One region of the Martelella mangrovi genome, then DNA from elsewhere that is predicted to be linked to it. Evidence: predicted binding sites of a transcription regulator. Region 1 holds the regulator's gene; the other holds the start of a gene.
The links. The regulator LexA, encoded in region 1, represses DNA repair genes until DNA is damaged. The targets are predictions, from matches to a motif close to TGTTCNNNNTGTGTTCNG.
Positions count from the first base shown of each region.

Region 2: the regulator LexA is predicted to act here: its motif matches at 3,190-3,207, upstream of parE (DNA topoisomerase IV subunit B).

Region 1 covers NZ_JBEPLY010000005.1:109,085-121,001, forward strand. The annotation lists gene ABID12_RS09455 (DMT family transporter) at 1-27, shown strand, start outside; gene ABID12_RS09460 (esterase-like activity of phytase family protein) at 124-2,322, shown strand; gene gltA (citrate synthase) at 2,776-4,062, opposite strand; gene ABID12_RS09470 (ComEC/Rec2 family competence protein) at 4,315-6,861, shown strand; gene lexA (transcriptional repressor LexA) at 6,815-7,522, opposite strand; tRNA gene ABID12_RS09480 (tRNA-Lys) at 7,703-7,778, opposite strand; gene ABID12_RS09485 (hypothetical protein) at 7,836-8,012, shown strand; gene ABID12_RS09490 (cytochrome c biogenesis CcdA family protein) at 8,027-8,761, shown strand; gene ABID12_RS09495 (AEC family transporter) at 8,788-9,738, shown strand; gene ABID12_RS09500 (UbiH/UbiF family hydroxylase) at 9,773-10,957, opposite strand; gene pcsA (phosphatidylcholine synthase) at 11,134-11,883, shown strand.
Region 2 covers NZ_JBEPLY010000003.1:317,526-329,442, reverse strand. The annotation lists gene pyrG (CTP synthase) at 1-1,306, opposite strand, end outside; gene secG (preprotein translocase subunit SecG) at 1,497-1,952, opposite strand; gene tpiA (triose-phosphate isomerase) at 2,295-3,065, opposite strand; gene parE (DNA topoisomerase IV subunit B) at 3,468-5,528, shown strand; gene ABID12_RS06235 (patatin-like phospholipase family protein) at 5,893-6,741, shown strand; gene ABID12_RS06230 (alpha/beta hydrolase) at 6,777-8,450, shown strand; gene ABID12_RS06225 (L,D-transpeptidase) at 8,614-9,315, shown strand; gene ABID12_RS06220 (NADPH-dependent FMN reductase) at 9,557-10,129, shown strand; gene ABID12_RS06215 (hypothetical protein) at 10,291-10,965, shown strand; gene ABID12_RS06210 (flavin reductase family protein) at 10,976-11,578, opposite strand; gene ABID12_RS06205 (nitroreductase family protein) at 11,580-11,917, opposite strand, start outside.

The DNA.
Region 1 (11,917 bases):
CTGATCGAGCGGCGGCGTGAGCGATGACGGCGATGGTGTCACACCGGCGTCATCGGGACGTAATCATCCTGTCACAGCCGTGACGCACAACCCTCCGGTGATTCAACCTCAGGAGGGAAACCTATGAAACTCCGTCTTACCGGCGCGGCGCTGTCTGCCGCACTTCTGGCTTCAGTCGCGATCCCCGCGTCCGCCGAGCCGGTCTTCAACCGCATCGCCGTTTTCAACGTCGCCGAAAACCTTCCTGCGGATATGGACGCCATGAGCGCCACGTCCGCGGAAATCATCACCGCAACCGAAGACGGCAATATGCTGGTATATTCTGACAGCCCGCTCGAAGCCGTCGGTTTCGTCGACATCACCGACCCGCGCGCACCAAAGGCCGCCGGTACCGTCAAGCTCGACGGTGAACCGACCTCGGTGGCTGTTTCCGGCGCGAAAGCCTATGTCGGCGTCAACACGTCCGAAAGCTTCACCGCGCCGTCCGGCTTCCTCGGCGTGATCGACATTGCATCGCAGACGCTTGAGGCAAAGTGCGATCTCGGCGGCCAGCCCGACTCGGTTGCCGTATCGCCCGATGGCGCGATCGTGGCCATTGCGATTGAAAACGAGCGCGACGAAGACCTGAATGACGGTGAAATTCCGCAGATGCCCGCCGGCGATCTGGTGATCATCGCGTTGAACGACGGCGGCGCCGACTGTGCAACGACGAAACATGTTGCCATGACCGGTTTTGACGAGATGACCGCGCCGAGCGATCCGGAACCGGAATTTGTCGACATCAACGATGACAACGAGATTGTCGTCACGCTGCAGGAAAACAACGGCATCGTCATCGTCGACGGCAATACCGGCGAGGTGAAGAACCACTTTGCCGCCGGCACGGTCGATCTTGCCGACATTGATACCGAACGCGACGGTCGCCTCGATTTCACCGGTTCGCTGACCGGTATTCCGCGCGAGCCCGACACCGTAAAATGGCTCGACAACGATCGCTTCGTGATCGCCAATGAGGGCGACTACAAGGGCGGTTCGCGTGGCTTCTCGATCTTTTCCGATACCGGCGAGCTGCTGTATGAGGCCGGCGCCTCGTTCGAACGCGCTGTTGCTTCCATCGGTCACTTCCCGGACAAGCGTGCCGGCAAGAAGGGCGTTGAGCCGGAAGGGCTGATCACCGGCCGGTTCGGCGACAACAACTATCTTTTCGTCATGTCCGAGCGCGGTTCCGTTGTCGGCGTCTATAATGACAATGTCCAGGACGCTCCGGAGCTGATGCAGCTTCTGCCCTCGGGGATCGCGCCGGAAAGCGGCGTTGCCATTCCCGCCCGCAACCTGCTGGTGACGGCCAATGAGGAAGACCTAGGGCCCGATGGCGGCGTGCGTGCGCATGTGATGCTCTATGCCTATGAAGAGGGCGAGGCCGACTATCCGCAGATCGCCTCTGATGTGAACCATGATCCGCTGATCGGGTTCGGTGCGCTTTCCAGCCTTGCCGCCGACCCGGAAGACGCCAGCAGGCTCTACGCGGTCAATGACAGCTTCTATTCGGCGCAACCCTCCGTCTTCATCATCGACGCCTCCAGAAAGCCGGCGCTGATCACCGACGCCATCCGCGTGACGCACGATGGACAGCCGGCGGAAAAGCTCGATCTCGAAGGCGTTGCCGTTGATGGCAATGGCGGCTTCTGGCTGGCTTCCGAAGGTCATCCCGACAAAGAAGTGCCGCACAGGGTTCTGCACATCGACGGGACCGGTGAAATCACCGAAACCATCAACCTGCCGGATGAACTGCTTGCCCATCAGACGCGGTTCGGCATGGAAGGCATCACCACGGTGGGTGAGGGCGATGATCTGACGCTGTGGATGGCTGTTCAGCGCGAATGGGGCGACGACGAGAAGGGCTTCGTCAAGCTTCTGGCCTACACGCCGGCGACCGGTGAATGGGGCGCAGTCTCCTATCCGCTGGAAACCCCGGAAAAGGGCTGGATCGGCCTGTCCGAAATTTCCGTCAATGGTGACAATGCCTACATCATCGAGCGCGACAACCAGATCGGCGAAGCTGCAAAGGTCAAGAAGCTCTACAAGGTTGCGCTTTCGGACATGAAGCCGGCGCCGATCGGCGCGGAGCTGCCGGTCGTGCAGAAGGAAGAAGTCACCGATCTGCTGCCGCTGATGAAATCGGCCACCAATGGCTATGTCGCCGACAAGATCGAAGGCTTCACCATCGCCGCCGATGGCACGGCCTATGCCGTGACCGACAATGACGGCGTGGACGACAGCTCCGGCGAAACGCTGTTCTTCAAGGTTCCGATGACGCAGTAACGCATAACACGCCCGGGCGGCAGGAATGTTGCCCGGGCAAAATGTCCTTAAGAGGTCGCGGCGCAAAATGCACTGCGGCTTTTTTATATCGCCGGCATTTCTTCACCTGCGCCATGCTCGGGGCGCGCTGTCGGGACAATAATGGCCTGCAAATAAAAAACGGGCCGGTCTAAGGACCGGCCTGTCTCAGACTGCTGACAAACCCGAAGACGTAGGGTTGTTGCCTCCACCAGCCCTTCCCAGAGGTGTCATGCTCGGACTTGATCCGAGCATCCATTCCACTCAACCCTTTGATAAGAAAGGGTTTAAAGTGAGCGTATATCGTTTGGCCCTGGTTCCTCGGGTCGAGCCCGAGGATGACCCAGAGTGAGGGGCCGCTTTGTCAACAAACCGAGACAGGCCGGTCTGACGACCGGCCTGTCTTTTCAACGTTTCGAACTGTGTATTGACCGATCAGCGGTCGGCAACGGCGACGAAGTCGCGTTCGGCGGCGCCTGTGTAAAGCTGACGCGGGCGACCGATGCGCTGTTCGGGATCTTCGATCATCTCGTTCCACTGGGCGATCCAGCCGACCGTACGGGCGAGCGCGAACAGCACCGTGAACATGGTGGTGGGGAAGCCCAGAGCCTTCAGCGTGATGCCGGAATAGAAGTCGATGTTCGGATAAAGCTTCTTCTCGATGAAGTATTCGTCCGTCAGCGCAATTCTTTCCAGTTCCATGGCGACATCGAGAAGCGGATCGTCCTTGATTCCGAGCTCGCCGAGAACCTCGTGGCAGGTCTTCTGCATGATCTTGGCGCGCGGATCGTAGTTCTTGTAGACGCGGTGGCCAAAGCCCATCAGACGGAAGGGATCATCACGGTCCTTCGCACGGGCGATGTATTCCGGAATCCGGTCAACCGAACCGATTTCCTGCAGCATGTTGAGCGCGGCCTCGTTGGCGCCGCCATGCGCCGGGCCCCACAGGCAGGCAATGCCGGCGGCGATGCAGGCGAACGGATTGGCGCCCGAAGAACCGGCAAGACGCACCGTCGAAGTCGAGGCGTTCTGCTCGTGGTCTGCATGCAGGATGAAGATGCGGTCGAGCGCGCGCGACAGGATCGGGTTGACCTTGTATTCCTCGCACGGCGTGGCGAAGCACATATGCAGGAAATTGGCCGCATAGCCGAGATCGTTGCGCGGATACACGAAGGGTTCGCCGACATGGTACTTGTAGGCCATTGCCGCGATCGTCGGGATCTTGGCGATCATGCGGACGCTGGCGATCTCGCGCTTGTAGGGGTCGGAGATGTCGATCGAGTCGTGATAAAACGCCGACATGGCGCCGACAGCGCCACAGATGATGGCCATCGGGTGAGCATCACGGCGGAAACCGGTGAAAAGCCGTGTCATCTGCTCGTGAATCATCGTGTGATGGGTGACGCGGAAGTCGAAATCCTTCTTCTGCGTTGCCGTCGGCAGTTCACCGAAAAGCAGCAAGTAGCAGATTTCGAGGAAGTCGGCATTTTCGGCCAGCTGGTCGATCGGATAACCGCGGTGCAGCAGAATACCGTTGTCGCCATCGATATAGGTAATTGCCGATTTGCACGATGCCGTCGAGGTGAAGCCGGGATCGTATGTGAACATGCCTGACTGTTTGTACAGGCTGTTGATGTCGAGCACTTTTGGACCGAAGGTGCCTGCTTCGACGTTCAGTTCCAGTTCCTGTCCGTCCAAGGTGAGTTTGCCAGTTTCCGTCATGCTATCCTCCAAATCTTCCAGCGCGGGACGCGTGATAAACACGATCAAAGGTACCAATTAGGTATAGGATCGATGCGCCGCTGCCAAGCCGCTGAATGGTTCATGTTGCGGTGCGGGTGATGATTTATAATTTGCGTTTAGCAAGTTTTTTGAGCTTCTGAAAAGGAAATTTTTCCGCAAGCTGCGTTCTGCAACGTTGCTTTTTGCTCCAGGTAACCACACGATACCCTAGGTTGTGGCGGAGCGGTTTTGATGGGAGAGGGCGAGAAACAGGTTACGGAACGTCCAAAGCGGCGCGGGGGCGGCGCCGTTCGTGGCCGCTTGCGCAGATGGCGAACGAAAGCCGCTTCCGGCAGCGATACGGTCTGGAATCCGCCAACTTCTGCGGAGCAGCCGGAGGGCAGGGACGTCGGCACGCTTTTTTCCGAAGAACTTGCCTATGGACGCAGCTTTCTGTTTGCGCCGTTTGTGATGGCTCTGGGGTCCGCGTGGTGGTTTTTCCGGCCTGCAGCGCCGTTTTCGTGGGGGCTGTGGCTCTATTGGGCGATCGCCGTTGGTGCCGCCGTTTCGTTGCGCAATGCCGGTCCGGTGAACCGGCTGGGCGCCGGTCTGGTTGCGCTCTTTCTCAGCGGCGCGTTTCTGGCGCAGCTTGAGACGGGCCGGCTTGCTACGGTGATGCTCGACTCACCGGTGACGACCCATGTTACCGGCGTGGTCGATGCCCGCGAGCCGACCGAAAACGGCTGGCGTTATGTGGTGCGCGTCATCGCCACCGACGATCCGGTGATCCACCGTCCACCTGAGCGTGTCACCCTTGTTGCCCGCGGCAAATCGCCGCCGGTCGACATCGGCGGTGCATTCACCGGCCTTGCCCGGCTTTCACCGCCTTCCGGACCGGCTCTGCCGGGCCTCGTCGATTTCGGTTTTCTTTCCTATTTCGACGGGATCGGCGCAGTGGGGTTCTTCTATGGCGCGCCAGACGCGGTTCCGGGTGATCTTCATACGCGGGAGACAAGCCGCCCTCAGTCCATTGGCCTGTTCATGCGCCACAGGGTCGAAAGCCTGCGCGATACGATTGCCGGGCGCATTCGCGCTGTCCTGCCAGACGAATCGGGGGCTTTCGCCAATGCGATCATCACCGGGCAGCGTCGCGCCATGAATGATGACACGCTGGACGCGCTGCGCAATGCCGGCCTTGCCCATGTCATCGCCATTTCGGGGCTGCACATGGCGCTCGCCGCCGGTATCTTCTTTTCAAGCCTGCGTCTTTTTCTGTCTTTTTCGCCAAAGGCGGCAGAGGCGATCGCCACCAAGAAGCTTGCCGCTATGGCCGCGATCGGGGCTGCCGGGTTCTATCTTGCGATTTCGGGCATGCAGGTCTCGGCGCAGCGCGCTTTCATCATGTTGGCGATCATGCTGCTTGCCGCCGTTGCCGACCGTCCGGCCATCAGTATGCGCAATGTCGCTCTTGCGGGGTTTGTCATCCTCGCGGTTTCGCCGTCGGAAGCTGTCGGCCCCGGCATGCAGATGTCGTTTGCCGCAACACTGGCGCTGATTGCGGGCTACAGCTTCTGGCAGCGTCGCGAATATGCTCGCCCGGCGTCGATGCCGGCCGGCACAGTGATCCGCATCGTCATGCTGGGTGCTTTCGGTATTGTGTTGACCGCACTGATCGGTGGGCTTTCGACAGCGCCGATTGCCATGGCGCATTTTCAGCGGATTGCCGGCTACGGTCTGCTCGGCAATCTGCTCGCCATGCCGATTGTCACCTTTCTGGTCATGCCCTCCGGCCTGCTGGCCATGCTGGCAATGCCGCTTAACCTGCACGGCCCCTTTCTTCTGGCCATGGGCTGGGGGCTCGACCGGGTGATTGCCATTGCGGAATGGGTCGATGGTCTTGGTGGCGCGCTCGATACCAGTGCGATGCCCCGCGGATTTCTGCTGCTTTTCCTTGTCGGGTTCATGCTGCTGGTTCTGCTGCGCACCCGTCTCAGGCTTGTCGGACTGGTGCCGATGGCAATTGCCTTTGCCTTGCCCGCCTTTTCTCAAGGCGACCGGTCGCCGCTTCTGCTTGTCTCCGAAGACGGTGCATTGGTTGCGATCGTCACCGGTGATACAGCCGCGCTCAGCAAGCGCCGTCCGCCTTCCTTCATCTTCGATCAGTGGCAGAGCGCACTTGCCATCAGCGCCACACGGCCGCCGAGCGAAACCGAAAGCAACGCTGCGATACTGAAAGACGCGGACCGGTTCGACCGCCTGGATGCTGGACAAATCACCAATGCAAGCACCGCCCTTGCCGAGGATATAAAGGCCGCGCGGACGCAATCCGGTATGTTCATCTGTGAAAAGAGCGAATGGTGTGTGGCATCGCTTCCCGGCAGCGGCCTGACCGTCGCACAAATATTCCGGCCCGCGCTCGTAGGCCCTGCCTGCGATCACGCAGACATCATTGTCAGCGTTTACCGGCCCGGTTTTCAGGCGTGCCGTTCGCCTGGTTTTCTCATCACACCAGCACTGCGCCGCCAAACCGGCACCTTGCAGTTTACTGTCCAAGATACCGATGGTTCAAAATCAAGAAATGGTAACACCACGTCCTCAGAGCCTAACCCGACCGGCTCCTGTGTGAGAACCCACGTTTCCGTCACGCCCGCCATTACGGCAGTAAAACGTCAATGGAACCAACACCGCCTCTATAACTGGCGTTCCGATTCGTATGCCGATCCTGTCAGCCTGCCGAAAACCCTCGATTTCTTCAGTGGTAGCGGCGGATCAGGCCGACAAGCTTGCCCTGAACCTTGACCTGATCGGCAGCAAATATCCGGGTTTCATAGGCCGGATTGGCGGCTTCCAGCGCAATCGACGCGCCCTTGCGGCGGAAGCGCTTCAGTGTCGCTTCCTCGTCATTCACCAGCGCCACGACAATATCGCCCGGGGCGGCCGTGTTGATATTGCGGATGACCACCGTGTCACCGTCGAATATCCCGGCTTCGATCATCGAATCGCCCTTAACTTCCAGCGCATAATGTTCGCCGGTTCCCAGCATCTCGGCCGGAACCGCAATTGCGTGGGTGTTTTCCTGTATGGCCGAGATCGGAACACCGGCTGCAATCCGCCCCATGACGGGGATATCGGTCGAGCCGCTGTCATTTCCGGCAGCCGGTGTTTTGCTTTCGGCAGGCGTCTTGCCGAGGCTGCCTTCAATCACGCTCGGTGAGAAACCGCGGCGCGGCGGCTGAGAGCCAAGGCTTTCCGGCATGCGCAGAATTTCAAGCGCGCGCGCCCTGTTGGGAAGCCGGCGAATGAAGCCGCGTTCCTCCAGCGCCGTGATCAATCGGTGAATGCCCGATTTGGACGCCAGATCCAGGGCTTCCTTCATTTCATCGAAAGACGGGGGAATGCCTGTCTCCTTCATCCGTTCATGGATGAAATACAGCAGTTCCTGTTGTTTACGAGTCAGCATTTGCAGCCCCTTGCCTTCGAAACAAATACAGAACGTTTATATCTGTTCTATCTGTGTTCCGCAAGCTGGAAATAGCAGAGCGGCCTCGATTGCGGTCAATGGAGGCATGAAGGCGGGCGGAAAGGGGTGAGTTAGAAAGTGTTGTTTCAATTTCGAAAGGAGAAAATTCTCGGCAAACAATGGTGAGCGCGCAGGGGTTCGAACCCTGGACCTACTGATTAAAAGTCAGTTGCTCTACCAGCTGAGCTACGCGCTCCCGAGCCCGGCGCCTGTTGAAGGGCCAGCGGAAAGTGGGCGGAACATAGAAAGGGTCTTGCAGAAGGTCAACCCGGAAATTCGGCTCCAAGGCGACAATTTGATGTCGGGGGCGATGCGCGGAAAGGTGATTGGAATTCAACGCCGCTGTGGTTTAAGGAACCGGCAGTTTACGGTCCGCCTTTCAGGCGGTTATCTGCTGGTGCCGGACGCGCTTTCGCCAACGGCCGAGTGACAAGAGGATTTCAGGTGTCGATCGGTGATATTTCCCTGTTGACGGCGCTTCTTGCCGGTGCGCTTTCGTTTCTCTCACCCTGCGTTTTGCCGCTGGTGCCGCCTTATCTTTGCTACATGGCGGGCATTTCGATCGATCAGTTCAGGGGAGACACCTCCGTCCGCCCGGCGCGTGTATTGTTGCCGGCGCTGTTCTTTACGCTCGGCTTTGCGACGATTTTCGTGGCGCTCGGGGCAGGGGCCTCGTCCATCGGTCAGTTGTTGCGTCAATATATCGATATTCTGGCCAAGGTCGGCGGTGTGATCATCATCATCATGGGGCTGAACTTCCTTGGTGTGCTGAAAATCCCCTTCCTGTCGCGTGAGGCGCGGTTTCATGGCGGCGGCAAGCCGGCGAGCATGTCCGGCGCCTATGTCATGGGGCTGGCCTTTGCTTTCGGCTGGACGCCCTGCATCGGACCGGTTCTGGGGGCCATTCTCGCTGTCGCGGCCACGCGCGATACGGTTTCCAACGGCGCGGTGCTGCTGGCGATCTATTCGCTTGGCCTTGCCGTGCCGTTCTGGATTGCCGCGCTTTTTTCCGGCGCCTTCATGCGCTTCCTGTCGCGGTTCCGCAAACATCTGGGCACGATTGAAAAAATCATGGGCGTGCTGCTGATTCTCACCGGCCTTGCCTTTCTTTTCGGCTTTATTGCCGATATGGCGATCTGGTTCCAGCAGACCTTTCCCGTTCTATCGCAGATCGGCTAGGGCCTGCGAAGCCCGGGTTTTGCGCCATGTCAGACATTCTAGGGCTTCTCTTTCCGTTCTTCGGACTGATTGCCGCAGGCTTTATCGCCGCCAGGCTCATCCGGCAGCCGGAATCCGGTCTTGTCTGGCTCAACGTATTCATCGTCTATGCCGCATTGCCGGCCTTGTTCTTCAAGCTTGTTTCGAACACGCCTTTCGACCAACTGACCCGGCTTGATTTCATCTCCGTTGATCTGCTGGCGACCTATGCCGTGTTTTCGCTGCTGTTTGCCGCCGGCTACTTCTGGAAACGCAACGGCGTGCGCGAGAGCACGATCCAGGCCTTTGCAGGGGCTTACGGCAATATCGGCTATATGGGGCCGGGCCTTGCCATTCTGGCGCTTGGCGAAGCGGCGGCCGTTCCCGTCGCCTTGATCGTGTGCTTTGAAAATGCGCTGCATTTCATCGTCGCACCGTCGATAATGGCGGTGGCGGATGGTGGTGCGGTGCGCAAGGCATCACTTGCCCGCCAGGTGCTGACAAAGGCGCTGCTGCACCCCTTCATCATTGCAACCGCTCTGGGTTTTGCCGTTGCTGCGAGCGGGGTTCAGCCGCCCGATGCGTTCAACCGGCTGGTGGACTATCTTGCACAGGCTGCTGCCCCTTGCGCGCTTTTTGCCATGGGGGTGACGCTTGCTCTGCGCCCGGTAAAGCGCGTGCCGGTGGAAATCGGCTATATCGTTCCGGCCAAGCTTATCTTACATCCGGTGCTGGTCTATGCCTTCATGATGCTGCATGGCGGCTTCGATCCGGTGTGGGTGGAAGCCGCCGTGCTTCTTGCAGCCTTGCCGACGGCCACCAATGTCTTCGTGATCGCCCAGCAATACGGCATCTGGTACGAGCGGGCCTCCGCCACCATCCTGATCACCACAATCTGTTCGGCGGCAACGCTGGCCGGTCTTCTGCTTCTGATCGACGCCACCGCCCTGCCGTTATAGACCCTGCCGCTATAGGCAAGGGCTAAAACAGGCTTCAGCCGGCGAATAATTCCTTGATCCCCCTGAGGGGCTGAACGCCTTCGCGCATGGCAAACTGGCGCAGCGGCGGCACGGCCGACAGCATGTAGAGGCCGGCGGAACGGGCAAGCTGCGCGGGAATGAAATCGGCAAGCAGCGAGCGGTTCAGAAGGTCGACGCTGGCCGTTCTGCTCCAGACATCGGACTTGCGCAGAAAATCATAGCGCTCGCCGGTTCTGGCGGAAATTTTCGCGCCGTCGATACCGTCCAGCATGCGGGCAAGGCGCATGATGTCGCGCAACGAAAGGTTGAGCCCCTGGGCGCCAATCGGCGGAAAGGCGTGGGCCGCCTCGCCGACAAGAACCGTACGGCCCTTGCCGAAACGGTTCGCAACCATGGAGGAAAGCGGCCATTTCTGCACCGGTCCCTCAATGGTGACCGCGCCCAGAAGCGATTGCATGCGTTCCTCGATCGCCGCCGCGATTTCAGCCTCCGGCCGCGCCGCCATGTCTTCGGCAGCCGGCGTGTCCATCACCCAGACCAGGCTGGAGCGGTTCTTCGCCGGCAGCGGCACCTGCGTGAACGGACCGCCACGGGTGTGAAATTCCGTCGAGATATCGTCATGGGCAAGTGCGTGGCTGAAATTCAGCACGACAGCCGATTGCTTGTAGGACCACTGGCGCACGCCGATCCCGGCATTTTCACGCACTTTCGAACGCCGGCCGTCGGAGCCGACGATAAGTTCGGCAGAAAATGTCTCGCCACCGGCAAGCGTCACCGCAACGCCATCCTTGTCGACGGTAAAATCGTCGGCAATGGTCTCGAAACGGGTAATGTTCGGCTCACTCGCAATCGCTTCGTTCAGCTTGCCGACCAGAACGGTGTTGGGGATGTTGTAGCCGAAGGCTTCGAGATCGATTTCAGCAGAGCGGAAACTGACGGTCGGCGCACGCACCAGCCGTCCCGTGCCGTCAATGATGCGCATGGTCTTCAGCGGTGCGGCTTCCGGCCGGACAGACTGCCACAGGCCGAGCCGGGCAAGCAGTGCGATGGAATGGTCCATCAGCGCCGTTGTGCGATGATCGCCGCCGCTGGGGGAAGGCGCGACCAGCGCGACCCTGCGGCCGGCACGGGCAAGCGCCAGCGCGGAAATCATTCCGGCGGGGCCGCCGCCGATCACGGCAATTTCAAAATCCGACATGCCTGAAACCTCGTCTTCCTGCGATTTGTTCGTTACCGATATAATGCGACCGGGCGCATTTTGCCGTGAAAAATTCTGGAAAATCATGTTTTTTTTGTACGCGGACGCGCTTCTGGTGCATTGTAGGGGTAGAGAAAACCGGGCAATAACCGCCGACACAGTTTTACGGGAAGTGAATGGGTTTGTTCAGCCAGCGTAAAGTACCTTATGCCGAAATCCGGGCGTTCTCCGTCCACATTCTGACGGCATCGGGCTCGTTCCTTGCTTTCCTTGGCGTGGTTGCCGCCGCCGAGGGGCGATTCGTGGCCATGTTCTGGTGGCTCGGCGCCGCTCTGCTGGTCGACGGCATTGACGGGCCGATCGCGCGGCGGCTGAAGGTCAGCGAGGTGCTGCCGAGCTGGTCGGGCGTGATGCTCGACAACATCATCGATTACGTGACCTATGTTCTGCTGCCGGCCTTTGCGCTCTACCAGTCCCATATGATCGGGGAGCCGTTGTCCTTCGTTGCCGCTGCGCTGATCGTCGTCTCCAGCGCGATCTATTATGCCGACAGCGGCATGAAGACGGACGAGAACTTCTTCTCCGGCTTTCCGGTGGTCTGGAACATGGTGGTGTTCTCCTTCTTCGTCATCCAGCCGTCGTCGCTGCTTGCCATGGCGATTGTGGTGCTGTCGGTGGCCCTGACCTTCGCGCCGGTGAATTTTCTGCATCCCGTCCGGGTCAAGCGGCTGCGGCCGCTCAATCTCGGCGTTTTTGCGGTCTGGTGCGTCACCGGCTTCATCGCACTTCTCGCCCGTTTCGATGCGCCGCTCTTCATCGAGGTGCTGTTCGTGGCGAGCGGCGTCTATCTCTACCTTATCGGCATGGTGCTGCAATTCCTGCCCAAACTCGGCTCGCGGGCGGCCGAAACCCGGGCTGAGTTTTGACAAGCGTCAGCACGGCAACCGAATAAAGTCGTTG
Region 2 (11,917 bases), on a different contig from region 1:
CGAGATTGTCCCGGTCGCTGCGCTTTTCGAGCGTGTTGCCCTTTACCCACTCGGTCATCAGGCCGACAACCGGCTCGCTGGCATTGCGGTCAAACTCGGTCGAGGACGCATCCTTGATGCCGGCGAGATCGCGGGCTGCCTCGATCACGGCCATCTGCATGCCGAAGCAGATGCCGAAATACGGCACCTTGTGGGTGCGGGCAAAGCGGGCCGCACGAATCTTGCCTTCCGAGCCGCGCTCGCCAAAACCACCGGGCACCAGAATGCCATGGACCTTTTCAAGATAGGGCGACGGATCTTCCTTCTCGAAAATCTCGGATTCGATCCATTCGAGATTAACCTTCACCCGGTTGGCGATACCGCCATGGTGAAGCGCTTCGATCAGCGATTTATAGGCGTCCTTCAGGCCGGTATATTTACCGACAACGGCAATGGTCACCTCGCCTTCCGGCGTGCGGATGCGCTCGCAGACATTCTTCCACGCATCCATGCGCGGCACCGGCGCCGGATCGATACCGAAGGCATGCAGCACCTCGTCATCAAGCCCTTCGCGATGATAGGCCAGCGGCACGTCGTAGATGTTGGAGACATCCAGCGCCTGGATAACGGCGGACGAACGCACATTGCAGAACAGGGAAAGCTTGCGGCGCTCGGCCTCGGGAATTTCGCGGTCGGAGCGCACCAGCAGGATATCCGGGTGGATCCCGAGCGCCTGCAGTTCCTTCACCGAATGCTGGGTCGGCTTGGTCTTCAACTCGCCGGCGGCCGGAATATAGGGCATCAGCGTCAGGTGGACATAAACGGCATTGCCGCGCGGCAGGTCGTTGCCGAGCTGGCGGATCGCCTCCATGAACGGCATCGCCTCGATGTCGCCCACCGTGCCGCCGATTTCGCAGAGCACGAAATCGAAATCGTCATTGCCCTCGAGAACGAATTCCTTGATCTCGTTGGTGACGTGCGGAATGACCTGAACGGTGGCGCCGAGATAATCGCCGCGCCGTTCCTTGTCGAGAATGTTTTTGTAGATGCGGCCCGTGGTGATGTTGTCGGTCTTGGTCGCCGAGCGGCCGGTAAAGCGCTCGTAATGGCCAAGATCGAGGTCGGTCTCCGCGCCGTCATCGGTCACGAACACCTCACCATGCTGGGTCGGGCTCATCGTACCGGGGTCGACATTGAGATAGGGATCAAGCTTGCGCAGACGGACCCGGTAACCCCGTGACTGCAACAAAGCACCCAGTGCTGCTGCGGCGATACCTTTTCCAAGTGAGGAAACCACGCCGCCGGTGATGAAAATATAACGCGCCATGGGCTTATTCCGATACCGTTTCTCAGCCGATTCTGCCAGAGCCTTTTCAACAAAAACTTCCGACGACCGGTCTATTGTCACAACAATGCCCTGCCGCCGGTACGGTTCCTGCCGTGCCCGACGGTGGGCTCAAAGAAAATCCGGCGGGCTATTGCGTCCCGCCGGATATGTTCAGGTCAAATTTCGGCGATCACTCGCCGGTGGGAACGCCTGTTGCGTTCGAATCCTCTGCCGGCGAGCTGACGGCGGGCGCCGAGGACTGGTCGTCTCCGGCCGGAGCCGCGCTGTCGGCGCCCGTGGGAACACCGGCGTCATTGGTCGCGGGCGCCGTCTCCGTGGAGATCGAACCGCCAAGCTGGTTCAGGATGCCCTGCCCGTCGCTTTCCGCGTTCTGCTCGATCCGGTCGAGAATGTCCGACGGATTGCCCTGGTAGCGCGCCAGAATGCCGAGGCCAAGCGAGGTGACGAAAAACAGCGTCGCAAGGATGGCGGTCGTGCGCGTCAGTGCATTGGCCGTGCCGCGCGCCGTCATAAAGCCGGAGCCGCCGCCGATGCCAAGTCCGCCGCCTTCCGACCTCTGAATGAGGATCACACCGGCAAGCGCAATGACGATTATCAGGTGAATTACGATCAGTACCGTCTGCATGAATGTCCAATCCGTCCCCGCTCGCAGGCCGCAAACGGGGCAATCCAAGAATATCTGGCGCTTCTCTACATGAGGCGCGCAGTCAATCCAACCCCTTTTTGTAGCCGCCGGCCAATCCCGCGGCCTCTATGGTTCACCGTCACCGGCATTCGCCGAAGCGCCGGTCGGCCCAAAACCTGTGATTGCGCCCGTCAGACCCGGCATTTCACAACGGTGCCAGCCGGACACAGCCAGAACGGCGCAGCCGAAACCGCGATTGTGAAACGGTCTCAAGAGGCAGACAAAAACGTTTAAATTGAATGCCTTATACCGTCTTCACAAAGCAGAACACGAATCCATGCCTCAAAGGATATCCTCAAAGGCATGGTAGATGGAAAGGAAATCAGCCGCCTTCAGGCTGGCGCCGCCGATCAGCGCGCCGTTCACATGCGGCACACTCATCAATTCCTTGGCATTGCCCGGCTTCACCGATCCGCCATAAAGCAGGCGGAAGCGTTCACCGGCCTCGCCGAAGCGTTCGATCAGGTCCCGCCGCATCGCCGCATGCACGTCTGCAACCTGATCGGCGCCCGGCGTCTGCCCGGTGCCAATTGCCCATATGGGCTCATAGGCAATGATGGTGTTGTCGCCTGTGGCATCATCCGGCATGCTTTCGAAAAGCTGGCGATGCAGCACCTCCATGGTGCGCCCGCTCGCATGCTCGGAACGGGTTTCGCCGATGCAGACAATCGCCGTCAGCCCCTGGTCATAGGCCGCGCGCGCCTTGGTGGAGACAACCTTGTTGTTTTCCTTGTGCTCCTTGCGCCGCTCGGAATGGCCGACAATGACGTGGGTGGCAAAGCAGTCCCGGATCATCTGGGCGGAAATGTCGCCCGTATGCGCGCCGGTGCGCGCCTTCTGGTGGCAGTCCTGCGCGCCGATCATCAGCTTGGTATCAACCGTCAGCGTGGTGGCCACGTAGAGCAGTGTCGAAGGCGGGCAGATCAGGGCATCCAGCTTCTTCGACAACGGGCCGCTGACACCATGGGCAATGGCCCGGATCTGATCGAGCGAGGCCCGGGTCCCATTCATCTTCCAGTTCCCGGCGACCAGCGGTCGGATGTCGGATGTCATCTGTTCTTTTCTCCCTTAATCTCAATATCAGGCACGGCCGAGCGAACATCTGCACCCTTTCTTTCCCATTCGGGGCCGTGGCGCAAATGCCGTCATGCCGGCTCTCCTCATGCGCCGGCCCGGAAGTTTCCCACTTGTTCCAGAACAAACGGCCGGAACACGGGTGGTGGAAATTCCGTGAATAATCACCAACTCATCGGTTTGAAACCGTATTAGATCGAATCCTGCCTGCCCCGCCAGTCCCTTTTTGACGGCCGGTTCTTCACGCAAATGAAACTCATCCACAGGCAGAATGCGACAATTTGGCACAGCATCGCCTAATGGCCCATTCTTTGCGAAAATAGAGCACTGATTCGCCTATAAGGCGCGTAACCATTCAACCCGAACACTCTGCCGGACCTTATGGATAACAGCAAAGACCTCTTCGCCGATCTTTCAGGCAACAGCAAAAAGGCAGCCGATGACACCGCGCCGCGCCGCGCCGCTCGCAAGGCGGCCGCGCCCAGTGCGGCAGCAGCCGCGCCATCGGCGGACGGTGACTACGGTGCATCGTCGATCCGTGTGCTGGAAGGTCTCGAGCCGGTGCGCATGCGCCCCGGCATGTATATCGGCGGCACCGACGAGAAGGCACTGCATCACCTGTTTGCCGAAGTCATCGACAACTCGATGGACGAGGCCGTGGCCGGCCACGCGGATTTCATCGAGGTGCATCTCGATGCTGAAGGCAGGCTGACGGTGACCGACAACGGCCGCGGCATTCCGGTGGAAAACCATCCGCAGGTGCCGGGCAAGTCGACCCTTGAAGTGATCATGACCAAGCTGCATGCCGGCGGCAAGTTCGACGGCAAGGCCTATGAGACCTCCGGCGGCCTGCATGGCGTCGGCGTCTCCGTGGTCAACGCGCTGTCCGACCTGATGGAGGTCGAGGTTGCCCGCGAGCGCCGTCTCTACCGGCTGACTTTTTCGCGTGGCGTGCCGCAGGGCGAACTGCAGGACCTCGGGCCGATCCAGAACCGGCGCGGCACCCGTGTGCGCTTCCATCCCGACGCGGACATCTTCGGCCCCCGCGCAAAGTTCGACCCGGCCCGCGTCATGCGCATGGCCCGCTCCAAGGCCTATCTGTTCGGCGGCGTTGAAATCCGCTGGTCCTGCGATCCCGCGCTGGTCGAGGGCAATGAGGATGTGCCGGACAAGGCGGTATTCCACTTCCCCGGCGGGCTGAAGGATTATCTGGCGGCAACCATCGGCAAGGATTTCACCGTCACCCGCGAAATCTTTGCCGGCAAGACGGAAAAGACCGGCGGTCATGGCGCTGTGGAATGGGCGGTGTCCTGGTATGGCGGCGACCCGAACGTCCACTCCTACTGCAACACCGTGCCGACTCCGGAAGGCGGCACGCATGAAGCCGGACTGCGCCAGGCGCTGATGCGCGGCCTGAAGAATTATGCCGAGATGATCGGCAACAAGCGCGGCGCCCAGATCACCACCGACGACGTGATGATCTCGGCCATCGGCATGCTGTCGGTGTTCATCCGCGAGCCGGAATTCGTCGGCCAGACCAAGGACCGGCTGGCGACCGTCGAGGCCCAGCGCATCGTTGAAAACGCGCTGCGCGATCCCTTCGATCTCTACCTTTCCGCCAATCCGATGGAAGCGGAAAAACTGCTCGACTGGGTGGTCGAACGCTCCGAGGAGCGGCTGCGCCGGCGCAAGGAGCGCGAGGTCAACCGCAAATCCGCCGTCAAGAAACTGCGCCTGCCCGGCAAGCTTGCCGACTGCTCGCAGAACACGGCCGGCGGAGCGGAACTGTTTCTGGTGGAGGGCGACTCGGCCGGCGGTTCGGCCAAGCAGGCGCGCAACCGTACCAATCAGGCGATCCTTCCGCTGCGCGGCAAGATCCTCAACGTGGCAAGCGCGGGCCGTGACAAGTTCACCTCCAACCAGTTGCTTGCCGACATGATCCAGGCGCTCGGCTGCGGCACGCGGACGAAATACCGCGAGGAAGACCTGCGCTACGAACGCATCATCATCATGACCGATGCCGACGTCGACGGCGCCCATATCGCCTCGCTGTTGATCACCTTCTTCTACAAGGAGATGCCGGAACTGATCCGCCAGGGCCATCTCTTCCTGGCGGTTCCGCCGCTCTACAAGATCACCCAGGGCGGCAAGACCGCCTATGCCCGCGACGACGCCCACCGGGCCGAGCTGATGGAGACGATCTTCACCGGTCGGGGCAAGGTCGAGATCAGCCGCTTCAAGGGTCTTGGCGAAATGCTGCCGGCGCAGTTGAAGGAAACCACGATGGACCCGAAAAAGCGCATGCTGCTGAGGGTCGATATCGACGCGGTCGATTTCGAGGGCACGAAAGTGGCCGTCGACGACCTGATGGGCACCAAGGCCGACGCCCGTTTCCGCTTCATTCAGGAAAACGCAGCTTTCGCGGAAAATCTGGATATCTAGGTCACCGCACCGCTCGCGGTATTCGCTGGCCTTGAAAACAATGCCCCACCGGAAGTTTCCGGCGGGGCATTTTCGTAAACCGCGTCTTCATCGGCGACGCTCAGGAATAATTTTTCACATAAATTTCATAAAGTTAAGCAAAGACATTCATACGCTCGGCGCTAAGCTTCATGCACAGGATTAACGCTAATTGCTGCGCGTCGGCGCCTTTGCTTGCCTGCCCGCACCCGGCCAATTATAGTCCCTTCACTCCTTCAAGCGGAACGGTGTCATGGTTCAACGTCGAAACTTCCTGCTTGCAGCAGGCGCTGGCCTGCTCGCCGGTAGTGCGCACGCGCAAACACGCTCGTCCGAGGAGCCCTCCATGGCCGATACACCTGCTGAAACCCTGCAAAACAGGGACGGCCTTGCGCTGGCGCTGGGCGGCGGCGCAGCCAAGGCCTTTGCCCATATCCCCTATCTGGAAAGTCTAGATGAGCTCGGCGTGCGACCCAGGGAAGTCGCCGGCACCTCTATGGGGTCGATCCTCGGCGCGCTCTACTGCGACGGTATGAGCGGGCGGGAAATCCGTGAATTCATCGTCGATCTCTTCACGCGAAAACAGTCGCTGCTGAAACGGCTGCTGATCGATACCGGTGACACCTGGAGTTCGCTGATCAACATTTTCCGGCCCGCCGTCGTGGAACCGGAAGTGCTGTTTGCAGCACTTTTTCCCGAAGGCATGGCGCAGGATTTTTCCGGTCTCGAGATCCCGCTAACCATCGTCGCAACCGATTTCTATCGTCAGAACGAATATGTGATGCGCGAGGGGCCGCTTCTGTCGGCGATCTCGGCATCGTCCTGCCTGCCCGTGCTGCTCACGCCGGTGCGCCGCGATGGCCGCGTGCTGATCGATGGTGGTTTCGTCAATCCGACCCCGTTCGATCTTCTGGACAAGGCGCGCTATTTCACGGTCGCGATCGATGTGACCGGCACAGATGCCGAAGACACCGGCGAAATTCCCGGATCATTCGAGACCTGGGCCGGTTCGTTCAGCATCACCCAGAGTTCCATTGTCGCCGAAAAGGTCAAATGCGCGCGGCCCGATCTCTTCATTGCGCCGGATGTCGGTCGTTTCAACACGATGGATTTCTTCGCAGTCGAGGATATCCTCGCCGCTGCCTCGGCCGATCAGGATTCGTTCAAACGCCGAATTGAAAATATAATTCAATAAATTAGATGGTTAATTTGAAAGACGACACGAACAGTATGGAACATCAAGGGCATGCCGGCAGCCGGTGGTACAGCATTAGCGTTTTTGCGCTCTCGCTCGGCCTCGTTTTATTCGCAGCCTCGCTGACGCCCTCGCTGATCCCGCGCGGTCCCGTGCTGCAGGGCGCGCTGGCCGGTCTGGTCATGGCGCTCGGATACATGATCGGGCGGTTTCTGCTGTCGCTCTGGCGCGGCCTGCAGATCCCCGAACCTTCGGGAAAGTGGAGTACCATCGCGCGGGCAATCTGTCTGGTTGCTGCCCTTGTTCTGCTCGTCTTCTGCCTGTCGAAATCCATGGAATGGCAGAATTCCGTGCGTGTCCGCGTCGATATGGATCTGCTCGAAGGCGGCGGCGTCATTGCCGTTCTGGCAACCGGCCTTGCGCTGTTTTGCGTGCTGTTCCTGATCGGCGCGCTGTTCCAGTCCGCTTTCGACGCGCTCCGGCGGCGCCTCTATCGCGTCATCCCCCCGCGTGTCGCCAATCTGCTTGGCCTGGTCATCGTGCTTCTGGTCGTCTTCGTCGCCTCGCGCGACTGGATGCTGCCCTCGGCCATCGAGTTCCTCGACGAAACCTACGAGACGGCACAGGACCTGTTTGAAACCGCCCCGCCTGCGCCGACAGATAGCTTTATCGCTGGCGGCCCGGGATCGCTGGTCGACTGGGAGGCGATGGGCCAGCCGGGACGCAATTTCGTCACCAGCGCGCCGTCGGCCGCTGCGATCGAAACCTTCAGCGGCGCCCCCGCCGAACGCCCGATCCGCGTCTATGTCGGCCGTTCACAGGACGACGACCCGAAGGAACGGGCAAGAGTCGCCTTGGAAGAACTGAAGCGCCTGAACGCCTTCGACCGCAAGATCCTGCTGATCGCAAGCCCCACGGGCACAGGCTGGCTCGATCCCGGCGCCCACGATACGCTGGAATTCATGCAGAACGGCGATGTCGCGACCGTGGCCGTGCAGTATTCCTTCCTGCAATCGCCGCTGGCGCTGATTTTCGAAACGGATACCGGGCTGGAACAGGCGAGCGCGACCATGGAAGAGGTCTATCGCTACTGGCGCACCCTGCCCGAAGACAGCCGGCCGGAACTCTATATGCACGGCATCAGCCTGGGCGCATGGTCGTCGATGCATGCGTTCAACGTGTTCCAGATGCTGGACAAGCCGATTGCCGGCGCCGTGTGGGCCGGACCGCCCTTCCCGTCATATCTGTGGCGGCAGACGGTGGCCGCGCGCAATGCGGGAACGCCCTATGTTCTGCCGGTCATCCAGGATGGCGAGGTCGTACGTTTTTCCTCGCAGTTCCGCAAACCGGCGCAAAGCGGCGGCGAATGGGGTCGAATCAGAATCAACTTTCTTCAATATGCCTCTGATCCGATTGTGTTTTTCGAACCTGATTCCGGCTTCCGCAAACCGGAATGGATGAAGGAACCGCCCGCCCCCGACGTCTCGCCGGACCTGCGCTTCGTGCCGGTCGTGACCCAGTTCCAGCTCGCCCTCGATATGGCGCTTTCCAAGGCGCTGCCGGGCGGTTTCGGGCACAATTACCTTGCACGCGACTATATCGATGCCTGGGTTGCCGTTTCCAATCCCGAAGACTGGAGCCCTTCAAGGACTCGGGCCCTCAAGGCTATCTGCAATCTCGGCAAGGATACCGGCTGCGCTGTGGAATAGCGCGTGATTGCCGAAAAGCGTCATGAAACTGCGTGTTTTCGGTCACACTTGTCAGGCCAAACGATGTGGTATCGCGATTGTGACCGGGCGACGCTATCAAGCTGGAACTCGCTCGGCTAAAAGCCGTTGATGATTGGATTATTCTACAAAACAAGAGGCTTGAATGCTCGTTGACAAAACGATGTCGCGCCGAACCTTCCTTCTCGGCGCCGTTTCGACCACCACTCTTCTGGCCGGCTGCGTCAGTCAGTATCCCGATCAACCTTCCGTACCGCGGTCTCCCCGTGTTGAGGGATCGCCCTACACCGTGGCCGAACTCACCGACATGTATGGTCCGCTGGAAGACAACGGCTACATGATTCCGGCCGTGCCGTGGCAGCAGATCGACCCGATGTATTACCGCCAGCGCGTTCCCGATCCGACCGGCGAAGCGCCCGGAACAGTGGTTGTCGATACGCCGAACAGGTTCCTCTACCTTGTCGGGGAAGACGGCACCGCCATGCGTTACGGTGTCGGCATTGGCCGCGCCGGTTTCTCCTGGGGCGGCAATGGCGTGATCAAGTGGAAGCAGGAATGGCCGAAATGGTTCCCGCCGAAGGAAATGATCGAACGCGATCCGAAGCTTGAGGAATATTCCAACGAGAATGGCGGCATGGAGCCGGGGCTGATGAACCCGCTCGGCGCCCGCGCCCTCTATATCTTCGAAAACGGCAAGGACACGCTTTACCGCGTTCACGGCAACCCCGACTGGACCTCGATCGGCAAGGCCGTCTCCTCGGGCTGCATCCGCATGCTCAACCAGGATGTGATCGATCTTTATAACCGGGTCAACAATCTCCCGGCACCGATCGTCGTCTACCAGTAACAAGACCGGCAGCAGCCCCGCCTTCTTTGAGCGGGGCTCCTTCCCGGACTGCAATTTCCCGGACGGCAATGGTTTTCGGCCTGTGACCCGGTGTCGTGATCGCGTCATTGCGCCCGTCTGCTTTGCCGCCTATTTTCAACCGTGATCCTTGAAGCCGGAACACGTCAACAATCCCTTCCGGACGGATCATTTCCAAAACAGATGAGCGTCGGCGGCGTGACCGCTGCGCTGCGGCAAGGAGATTTTCATGAAGCTCAACATTATCATCGGCAGCACCCGGCCCGGCCGTGTTGGCCCCACCATTGCCAAATGGGTTGGCGATTTTGCCCGCGAACACGGTCAGTTCGAGATCGACGTCGTCGACCTCGACGATTTCAACCTGCCGCTGCTCGACGAGCCCAAGCATCCGCGCATGCAGGACTATCAGCATGAGCATACGCGCAAGTGGAGCGAAAGCGTCGATTCGGCCGATGCATTCATTTTCGTGACCCCGGAATACAGCTACTTCGCCCCCGCCTCGCTGGTAAACGCACTTCAGGTGCTCTCCAAGGAGTGGGGCTACAAGCCGGCCGGCGTTGTCAGCTATGGCGGCGTTTCGGGCGGCCTGCGCTCGGCCCAGGAACTGCGCACGCTGATCGCCAATCTGAACGCTCATCCGCTGCCCAACGTCGTTCCGATTCCCTTCTTCCCGAAATGCATCGGCGATGATGGCGTCTTCCAGCCGAACGACGAAATGAAAGCCGGCATGACCGGACTTCTCGACGAGCTTTTCAAATGGTCCGGCCCGCTCGCCGACATGCGCAAGTCGTCCTGAACCGTTTCGCCGGGCGGGCATCCCCTGCCCGGCGCCTTTTCGGCAAGCCATATGCCGTAAAACTGTCATATTAGAAGTGGAAAGGCGTTAAACGCCGTTTCCAGGCGGCCAATAGTCAGTCATCCTGCTTAACTGTGGGAGACCCGGTTGGAGGAATGACGATGGACATTCGCCGCATGAAAGTCTGGCTGCTCGGCACAAAGGCAGACAACCCGCTGCCGTTCGATCCGCAACACGCTCGCCCCGACTGTCTGTGTCTTCATGCCAAGGGCGAGGAACGGCTTTCAGAGCGCATCGCATCGCTGCGCAGCCTCCTTCCCTCGCTCCCGATCTTCCTGATCTGCGAGCCGATCTCGCAAGCCTACAATATCGATGATTTTTCGAGAGCCGCACGCGCGGCACCCGACGGCATCATCTTACGTGGCGTCGAAAGCGCGGCGCGTATCCAGATGGCCGAAACCCTTCTGCGGGTCGTGGAAGCGCGCGAAAACCTGGACGAAGGCGCCATCGCGCTGATTGCCATGATCGGCGACAATGGCGGCGGGCTTCTCAACGCCCGCCATTTTCTACACCGGCATGGCCGCCTGATCGCGCTTGGCTATGACGGCGATGCGCTCGATCACGGTGACGGCGCAATCGCCCGTCACGGCGCGGTGGCAACCATGCTCGCGGCGCGCAATCTCGGCATTCCCGCCATCGATTTCAGCGCTACCCGATCTCCGGCAGAAGCCTTCGAAACCTCCTGCCACCAGGCAGCGCGGACGGGCTTTGCCGGCAAGCTGACCGAAAATCCCGAGCATATCGGCATTATCAAGAGTGCGTTCGGCACAGCCTGAAAGCTCACATCTAACCCGGCCGTTTCATCTCGAAGACATCGCCGCCGTCGCAGTAGTCACGGTAACCCATGCGCGCGACCGGCCGTACTCCGGCCATATCGAGGCGGCCATCGGCCGTGATCGCCTCATCCTTTATGTGGATGGCCACCACCTGCCCGAAGACCAGACGGCTTTCCGTTTCCGCGCCGTCAAGCGTCGGCGGCTCCATGATCGCGGTCATCCGGCATTCCAGCACCGCATAGGCCTCCCCGACAAGGGGAGCCTCGACAAGCCGGCCGGTCACCGGCGTAAGGCCGGCCGCCTCGAATTCGCTGACGCCATGGGCAAGCGAGGCCGATGTGAGGTTCATCTTTTCAGCAAGGTCCCGGCTGACCATGTTTGCGGTGAACACCCCTGTTTCGGCGATATTCTCCAGGCTGTCTTTCGGGCTGTCGGACGAAAACATGATGATTTTCGGTTTCGTCGAAACGGCGTTGAAAAACGAATAGGGCGCGAGATTATCGCGCCCCTGACGACTGCGTGAACCGATCCAGCCGATCGGCCGCGGCGAAACGATCGCCTTGAACGGATCATGCGCCAGCCCGTGTTCGTTGCGGTCGGCCGTATAGAACATCTCAAAGCTCTCCGCGCCAGGTCACCACGTCCGAAAGCTCCGGGCGAACGCGCTCGAACGGCTCTTCGGTGCGGGTGCCGATATGAACCAACCCGACAACCCGTTCGCCGGGTTCGACGCCGAGCGCCGGCAGGCTGCGCTCGTCAAAGGCATACCATTCGGTCAGCCAGGTCGCCCCGTAGCCAAATGCGTTGGCGGCTGCGACCAGATTGTAGCAGGCCGCTGCCGACGACATGATCTGCTCCCATTCGGGGATCTTGGGGTGGACGGCAGCGCGGCTGATGACGCCGACCACGATCGGGGCGCGGGTCAGCCGTTCGCGTTCGAGCTTGAGCCGGG